DNA from 2 places in the Rhizobium sp. NXC24 genome. Region 2 is predicted to be linked to the other one. Evidence: predicted binding sites of a transcription regulator. Region 2 holds the regulator's gene; the other holds the start of a gene.

Evidence for each region. The regulator LexA, encoded in region 2, represses DNA repair genes until DNA is damaged. The targets are predictions, from matches to a motif close to TGTTCNNNNTGTGTTCNG.
Region 1: NXC24_RS20125 (metallopeptidase family protein) is a predicted target of LexA. The motif match lies at 1,844-1,861, and genes of this name have one in related genera.

Annotation. Positions count from the first base shown of each region.
Region 1 covers NZ_CP024311.1:4,116,688-4,120,253, forward strand. Annotated here, with positions in the region: gene NXC24_RS20120 (DNA polymerase Y family protein) at 1-812, opposite strand, end outside; gene NXC24_RS35755 (hypothetical protein) at 853-1,821, opposite strand; gene NXC24_RS20125 (metallopeptidase family protein) at 1,985-2,422, shown strand; gene NXC24_RS20130 (DUF1737 domain-containing protein) at 2,442-2,648, opposite strand; gene NXC24_RS20135 (CoA ester lyase) at 2,675-3,566, opposite strand, start outside.
Region 2 covers NZ_CP024311.1:1,857,900-1,861,465, reverse strand. Annotated here, with positions in the region: gene NXC24_RS09175 (mechanosensitive ion channel family protein) at 1-287, shown strand, start outside; gene NXC24_RS09170 (DUF2721 domain-containing protein) at 393-884, shown strand; gene lexA (transcriptional repressor LexA) at 1,278-2,000, shown strand; gene NXC24_RS09160 (ComEC/Rec2 family competence protein) at 1,981-3,566, opposite strand, start outside.

The sequences.
Region 1 (3,566 bases), 1.9 Mb from region 2:
TTGGCGATCCGGCTCGGCTCCCGCAGCGGCTGCGACGCCCCGGCGGCGATGCGGAACACCATGCCGTCGACCCGGAACAGCAAAAGCTCGAACGAACGGCCACCGACACCGCGGGCCTCCAGCCCCGGCTTCAAGGTTTCGGCAAGCTGGCGGGCAAGCTGCAGGATATCGGCCTCCGCCTGCACCGGTTCGGCAAGCCGCCGCTCGGCTGACAACTGCGCGACCGGCCGGCGCGGCGAGATCGGCTCCTCGATCAGGCCGACGGCCTGATCGAGCCGCAACAGGAGTTGCGCGCCGAAACGGCGGGTCAGCGGCGCCCGCGGTGCGGCCAGGAGATCGCCCACCTGCTTCAATCCCAGCTTCTGCAATGCGGCGACTGTTTCCTCGCCAAGCCTGAGCGAGGCGACCGGCAGTGGCGCCAGCGCCTCTTCCATGGCTTCCGGAGGAACGACACGGCTCTCGTCGAAGCGGGCCACCGCCCAGGACAGACCCGGCGCAGAGGAGATGGCGCCACGGACATCGAGACCAAGCCGGGAAATCCGGATCAGAATATCCTCGAGCAGCGCTTCTTCGCCGCCGAAGAGATGGGCACAGCCGGTAATATCGAGGAAAAGCCCGTCCTTGCCGTCGATCGCCACCAGCGGCGTATAGCGATCGCACCAATCGGCGATCGCCTCCAGCAGCTTGCGATCCGCGGCCGGATTCTCTTCGACGACGTCAAGGGCGGGACAGATCGCCTTCGCCTCGGCGACGCCCTGTGCAAGCTTCAGGCCGATCGTCTCGGCCCTTTCATTGAGCGCGGTGAGCCGCATGGCATTGTTCAGCTTGCCGGCACAGGCGAGTGGTGGCGCCTCAAGCCGACCGGTCGAACGCCAGGACAGACCCCATCGCTTGCGGGCGATCCGGTCGGTCGGCAGATGCGGAAAGGTCAGCGCCAGAATGCGCTGCGTATTCGCCGGGAAAGGCAGGGCGCTGAGTGTCGAGGACAGGGGCAAACTGGCGGTCATGGGCATTCCACTCCAGGGTTATGGAAAAGGGTGCCGGGTTGCGGCTCTTTTCCAGGGTGAGACGAAAGGCCGGATGACCGATGCTGCCGCCAAGTAGCGATCCGTCCGGCAGGGGCCGCGCCAGGGCCGGCGCGGGTTCGACGGCGAGACGGAAGAGAGCACTGCTCGCCTCCTCCTCGCCCGCTTGACGCAACAGAAACAAGGGCCGCCCCGCTGCCTTGGCCCGAAGCGCAAGCCGCCGGCTCTCCGTCAGCCCGAAACGGGCCGGATTGCCGCGTACCTCCAGAATGACGACCGCAAAGGCCGCACTGACGAGAGCCGCCTCCGCCAGCCATAGCGCCTCTTCCAGCTTGCGCGGCGATGCCTGCAGAAAACCGGCCGGCTCCAATCCGAAATCCCGAATCCCGATCGCATAGGGCAGGCCGGCCTCCATCGCCGCGACCGTATCGCCGATCCACAGAACCGGCGATACGGCCGCAGTTTTGCCGGCGGCTTGCCCCCCAGGCCGCGCAGCGAGAGCTCTAAGCCGTGCAGCGAGAGCAAGCGTGAAACCGCTGGCCGCTCCGGCATCCCGCAAGGCCAGTGAGCGGATCTCCGTCAGCGCATCGAGCGGCACGCCGCCCTGCATCGCCTCGTCGAGATCGGCAACCCCTATCGCAAGCGGCTGGACGGCATCGGCTGAACCAACCTCCGGCTCTGCTGCCCGTGCCTCATGCGCCACGGCAGCCAGCGCCGGTATCGGCCTGCCTTCCAGTCGGGCAATGGTTTCACGCAGGGCAAAAAGCGTCTCCCGCGCCACGGCGGCCTCGGCCATGACGTTAGCTCCAGATCAATTATGTTCCTGTTATGTTCTTATGGATTCCAGAGGTCGGAAGAAGAGTCAACACCATTTTATGAGAAAATATTCCTCTGCCTGAATCCACTCTCGAAAAACCGAAACAAAGGCTCTATATGACCAGCTAAGGAAGGAAGCATTCATGGCCCGCATTGACCAGAGCGAGGATTGGCGGGACCGCCATGCCCCCTCGATCAGCACATTCGAATCCCTGGCCACGGAGGCTTACAGCCACCTGCCGGACGAATTCCGTTCGCTCACCGGCAATCTCATCATCCTCATCGAAGATTTCCCCGACGACGACGTGTTCGAGGACATGGCGCTGGAAACGCCCTTCGATCTGCTCGGCCTGTTCGAAGGCCGCGGCATATCGGAGCGTTTCACCGCCCAAACCGGGGAAATGCCGAACAAGATCCGCCTCTATCGCCGGCCGATCATCGATTACTGGGCGGAAAACGAGGAAACCCTCGGCGACATCATCACCCACGTCCTGATCCACGAAATCGGCCACCATTTCGGCCTGAGCGACGAGGACATGGAGCGCATCGAGGCGAGCGCCGAAGAAGCGACGGACCGGTGAGGAACCGATCCTGCTATGCTTACTGCTCGGAAAGCTTCATTTCCGGATCGTAATCCTTGCCTTCGACGTCCTTGACGACCGCTTGGCCGCATTGCATCAGGCCGGTCGCGGCATTGAAGGCATAGGTCGGCGAGCCCGAGAGTTCCCAGCCCTTGTTCAGTGCCGCGGTCACCTTATGGCAGAAGGAAGCGTCGTCAGGGCCGGTGAGGAAGCGGTAGAGTTTCATCAAGTCGTCTTTCATACGTATCAGCCTCATCCTGAGCCTGTCGAAGGACGATGGCGTTCTGCAATCAGGCGAGCTTTATGGACCAGCCTTTCCGCCTGGACAAGATGCAGCCGCTCGACCATGCGTCCGCCGAGGTTTACGACATTGAGGCCGGCCGCCGCCGGATCGGCGAAAGCGGCGATGATGGCTTCCGCCTCCGCAATGGCAGCTTCATCGGGGCCGAAATGCCGGTTGGCGGCTTCGATCTGGTTCGGATGGATCAACATCTTACCGGCAAAGCCCATAGCGCGGCCCTCGGCACATTCGGCGTCCACTGCCTGCATATCCTTGAAATCGTTGAAAACACTGTCGATGGCGTCGAGCCCGTAGGCGCTGACGGCCAGGATCACCTGCATGAGCCAGGGCACGAGATAGGCGCGGCCTGGCTGCGCCAACACATCGGTCTCCTTGCGCAGATCATTGAGGCCGACGACCAAACAATCGAGCCGGCTTCCCGCCGTGCGCCCGGCCTCGGCGATTGCCGCGGCGTTCAAGACGCCGCGCGGCGTCTCGATCATCGCCCAGATGCGCAGGCTCTCCGGCGCATCCGCCTCGGCAAACCTATCGCTGACAACGGTCACATCCTGCGGCTCGTCGATCTTGGGCAGTAACACCGCATCCGGCTCGAGCGCCAGCACCAACTCCAGGTCATCGGCACCGAAGCCCGACGATAGCGTATTGATGCGGATGATGCGCTCCTTGCCGGCCTTTTCTTCGCTATCAGGCGGCGAGCCGGCGAAAAAAGCCCGCAAATTCTCCCGCGCTTCCGCCTTTTTCTCCGGCGCCACGGAATCCTCGAGATCGAAGATGACCGCATCGCAATCGAGATCGGCTATCTTCTCAAGAGCCCGGCGGTTGATCGCAGGGACACTCAGCACC
Region 2 (3,566 bases):
GACCGCAGATTCTTGAGACCCTGAAAATGAAGGGGGTGGAGCAAATTGGCGACTTCGGTATCGAACTGAGCTTTGCTTTTACCGCCCTCCCCGGTCGGCAAACCTACATACGGCGCCAGGCCTATACCATGATCCGCGACGCCTTCATGGAAAACGGCATCGACTTCGCTCAGCCGACAGTGCAGGTGGGTGGCGAGGAAAAATCCGATGCCGCGATCGCAGCCATGACACTGCAGAGAAAGAAGATCGCTGAGCAAATGACGCAATCGGCAGCGCCGCCGACCTGAACGTTCGCGCGAGATCAGTCACCAGCCTCATCTCCGCGCCCTCTTTGGCAAGGCGACAACCCTGGAGCCGATACCGGATGACGTTGGACAGAAAGGAGATCCAATGTGCTGAATGACCATCTGACGTCTATTGCCGCGCACGTTATTCAAATAGCGCTGACACCGGTCTTTCTGCTGGCGGGCACCGCCGGGTGCCTCAATGTCTTCTCGGCCAGGCTCGCCCGCGTCTCCGACCGGGTCAACAGCCTTTTCGAACGGGTGACCTCTGAGGACCCGGATGAAACGCGGTTGCTGCAGCTCTATTATCTGCGACGGCGAACATTGGCGCTGGAGATCGCAGTTCTGCTCGGCACGGCATCGGGCGTGTTCACATGCCTTGCGACGCTCGGCCTCATGGGCGGTGCAATTCGACAGCAATTTCGCGAGCAATTGCTGCTCTGGCTCTTTGGCCTTGCCGTCTTCGCACTCATGGGCGCCTTTGTGGCCTTTCTCGTCGAGATGATTCTGGCCGGGCGCAGCATGCTAAGGCAGATCGCCAACGACCGTACCTTGCTCGAGCACCGGCACGGGAGTTCGAGGAAAAGTTCAACCTATTGATATCCCATCGAATATTACTACGGATGGCACCAATCCCGGCCCCTCAGAAATCCGGATTCCCAGTCAGATCCATAGCTTGCTCTCCATGGTTCGGAGAGTGTCGTCCTCCAAAGAGCTTATAGAACGAAGAACATGGCTTTTCGCCGCCTTGGAGATAATCCGTTTTGGGATCGTCCGAAATTTTGCTTCGCCCGATTCCGCATATATTTCTGCTATTTAGTTTGAAGGTGCCGGGAAAAAAGTCATCTGCCCGGGACCTGTTATGTTCCCATTTATTTGATGCACCTACAAAATGTTCACCGAAATTTAAGGGCTTGCGGAACACATATGGAACATATAGTGTCCGTTCTGGATTTGTTTCACGACACCTTCTCAGTCCCGAGGTTCAAAACGATGTTGACGCGCAAGCAGCAGGAACTGCTTCTCTTCATTCACGAACGAATGAAGGAGTCCGGTGTTCCGCCATCTTTCGACGAGATGAAAGATGCGCTGGACCTTGCGTCCAAATCCGGTATTCACCGTCTCATCACGGCTTTGGAAGAACGCGGCTTCATCCGTCGCCTGCCGAACCGGGCCCGGGCGCTGGAGGTCATCAAGCTACCGGAGGCCTATAGCCCGAGCCTGCAGCCTCGCCGCGGCTTTTCGCCAAGCGTCATCGAGGGTAGCCTTGGCAAGCCGCAACTTGTGCCGCCGCCCGCACCCACCAAGCCGGTGAGTGAGGACAACAACAGTTCGGTTTCGGTACCCGTCATGGGCCGCATTGCCGCCGGCGTTCCGATCTCGGCCATCCAGAACAATACTCACGACATCACCGTTCCCGCCGACATGCTCGGCTCCGGCGAGCATTATGCGCTGGAGGTCAAGGGCGACTCCATGATCGATGCCGGCATCTTTGACGGCGATACCGTCATCATCCGCAACGCCACGACCGCCAATCCCGGCGACATCGTCGTCGCTCTCGTCGATGATGAAGAGGCGACATTGAAGCGCTTCCGCCGCAAGGGAGCCTCGATCGCGCTTGAAGCGGCAAACCCTGCTTACGAAACCCGCATCTTTGGGCCGGATCGAGTGAAGGTACAAGGCAAGCTCGTCGGTCTCATTCGCCGCTATCACTGACCGGTGACGCCGGCTTGAGCGGCGCGCCAAAAGTGTCTGTTCGCCAGTCGTAGGAGCGATGCAGGCTCCATGGCCGCGAAAGGTTTTCAAACGCTGCCGTCATTATCGGTTTATCGGTGCTAAGGCTCATTTCGATGGACCCTGTGCGGCGCAATGTTGCACCTGTGAAGAGCGTGGCGCCAGAGCGGCAGCGATCAAGACGCAGCCGTACGGAGGTGATGACGATATTGGCCGTGTCGCAGGCCGGAGCGAGATAGGCGGCATCTTCAATGGTGACAAGCATGTCGCCATTATCCAGCATTGCCACGCACCATGCACCTTTTTGGCAGGCGAAACCGCCCGGCCCGGCCGCGTCTAATGCCGCATCCATCGCCTTTCGAACGGCGCTCTGTTCTTCGGAATTCAGGCGACGATGCTTGTCTGATTTGCTGATTTTGGGGAGCTGACTATCCGGCGGAAGCATCGTTGGCGGTTGCTGCTCGGTGATCGCCAATGCTCTTTGCCATTGCTCGAAGATGAAATCCGGCGGTTTTTCGCGGTTTGTCGTCAACGCACCGTTGCGCAACAAGGCGACCAGCGTGCCGTCCTCGGAGATCATGAGATCAGGCTTCAGGACACCGGGGCCGAGCGCCACGACTGCGACCGAACCGGTGATCAAGAGCGCACCTGCATGTCGCAGCCATGTTCTCAGCAAGGTCATCAGCAAGAAGCCGGCTATGACCGTCGGGAACAGCCAGACCGGCAGCCGGCCGAAGGGAATATTACCGCCCCAGGCGGCAACCGTTTTGGCAATGACGATGACGACATCAAGTCCCCAGCCGGTTATCTGCCAGAAAGGGGCATCAACGCCAAATGGCATCAGTAGCGTCGCCGCCATGCCAAACGGCATGACGACAAAGGAGACGACCGGCATAGCCGCCAGATTGGCAACGAGGCCATATGTCGCCAACCGGTGAAAATGTTCTATCGAGAAGATTGCCGTCGATGCGCCGCCTATAAAAGAGGTCGACAATATGCTTCCGAAGAAACGGGAAACGAAGAGCAGCGGACGCATGACCCGGAACCGGGAGAGAACGCTCTCCCGATGCGGCCTCCTCGCCCAGAGCGAATAGCCGGACACCAACGCCAGGGTCGCGGCGTAAGACATCTGAAAACTTGGTCCGAGCGCCTGCGAAGGCGACAGTATGAGAATGACTATCGCCGATAGCGCCACGTTGCGCAGGCTAATGGATGGTCGGTCGAAGAGCACGGCGATCAGCATGATAGCCATCATGATGAAGGCACGCTCCGCGGATACCCCGAAGCCGGAAATGAGATAATAAGCCGTCACTGTAACTAGCGCGCCGAAGGCCGCAATCTTCTTTGTTGGCCAAGCCTGTGCCACGCCGAAAAACAGACTGAGGGCGTAGCGTAAACCGACATAAAAGATGCCCGCGGAGAGCGCCATGTTCAGGCCGGAGATGGCGATGATATGCGCAAGACCCGAGGTCCGCAGCGCTTCCGTCGTATCGTCTGAGATCGCTCGTCTCTCATCGGTGACAAGCGAAGCCGCAAAGGCGCCGGTGT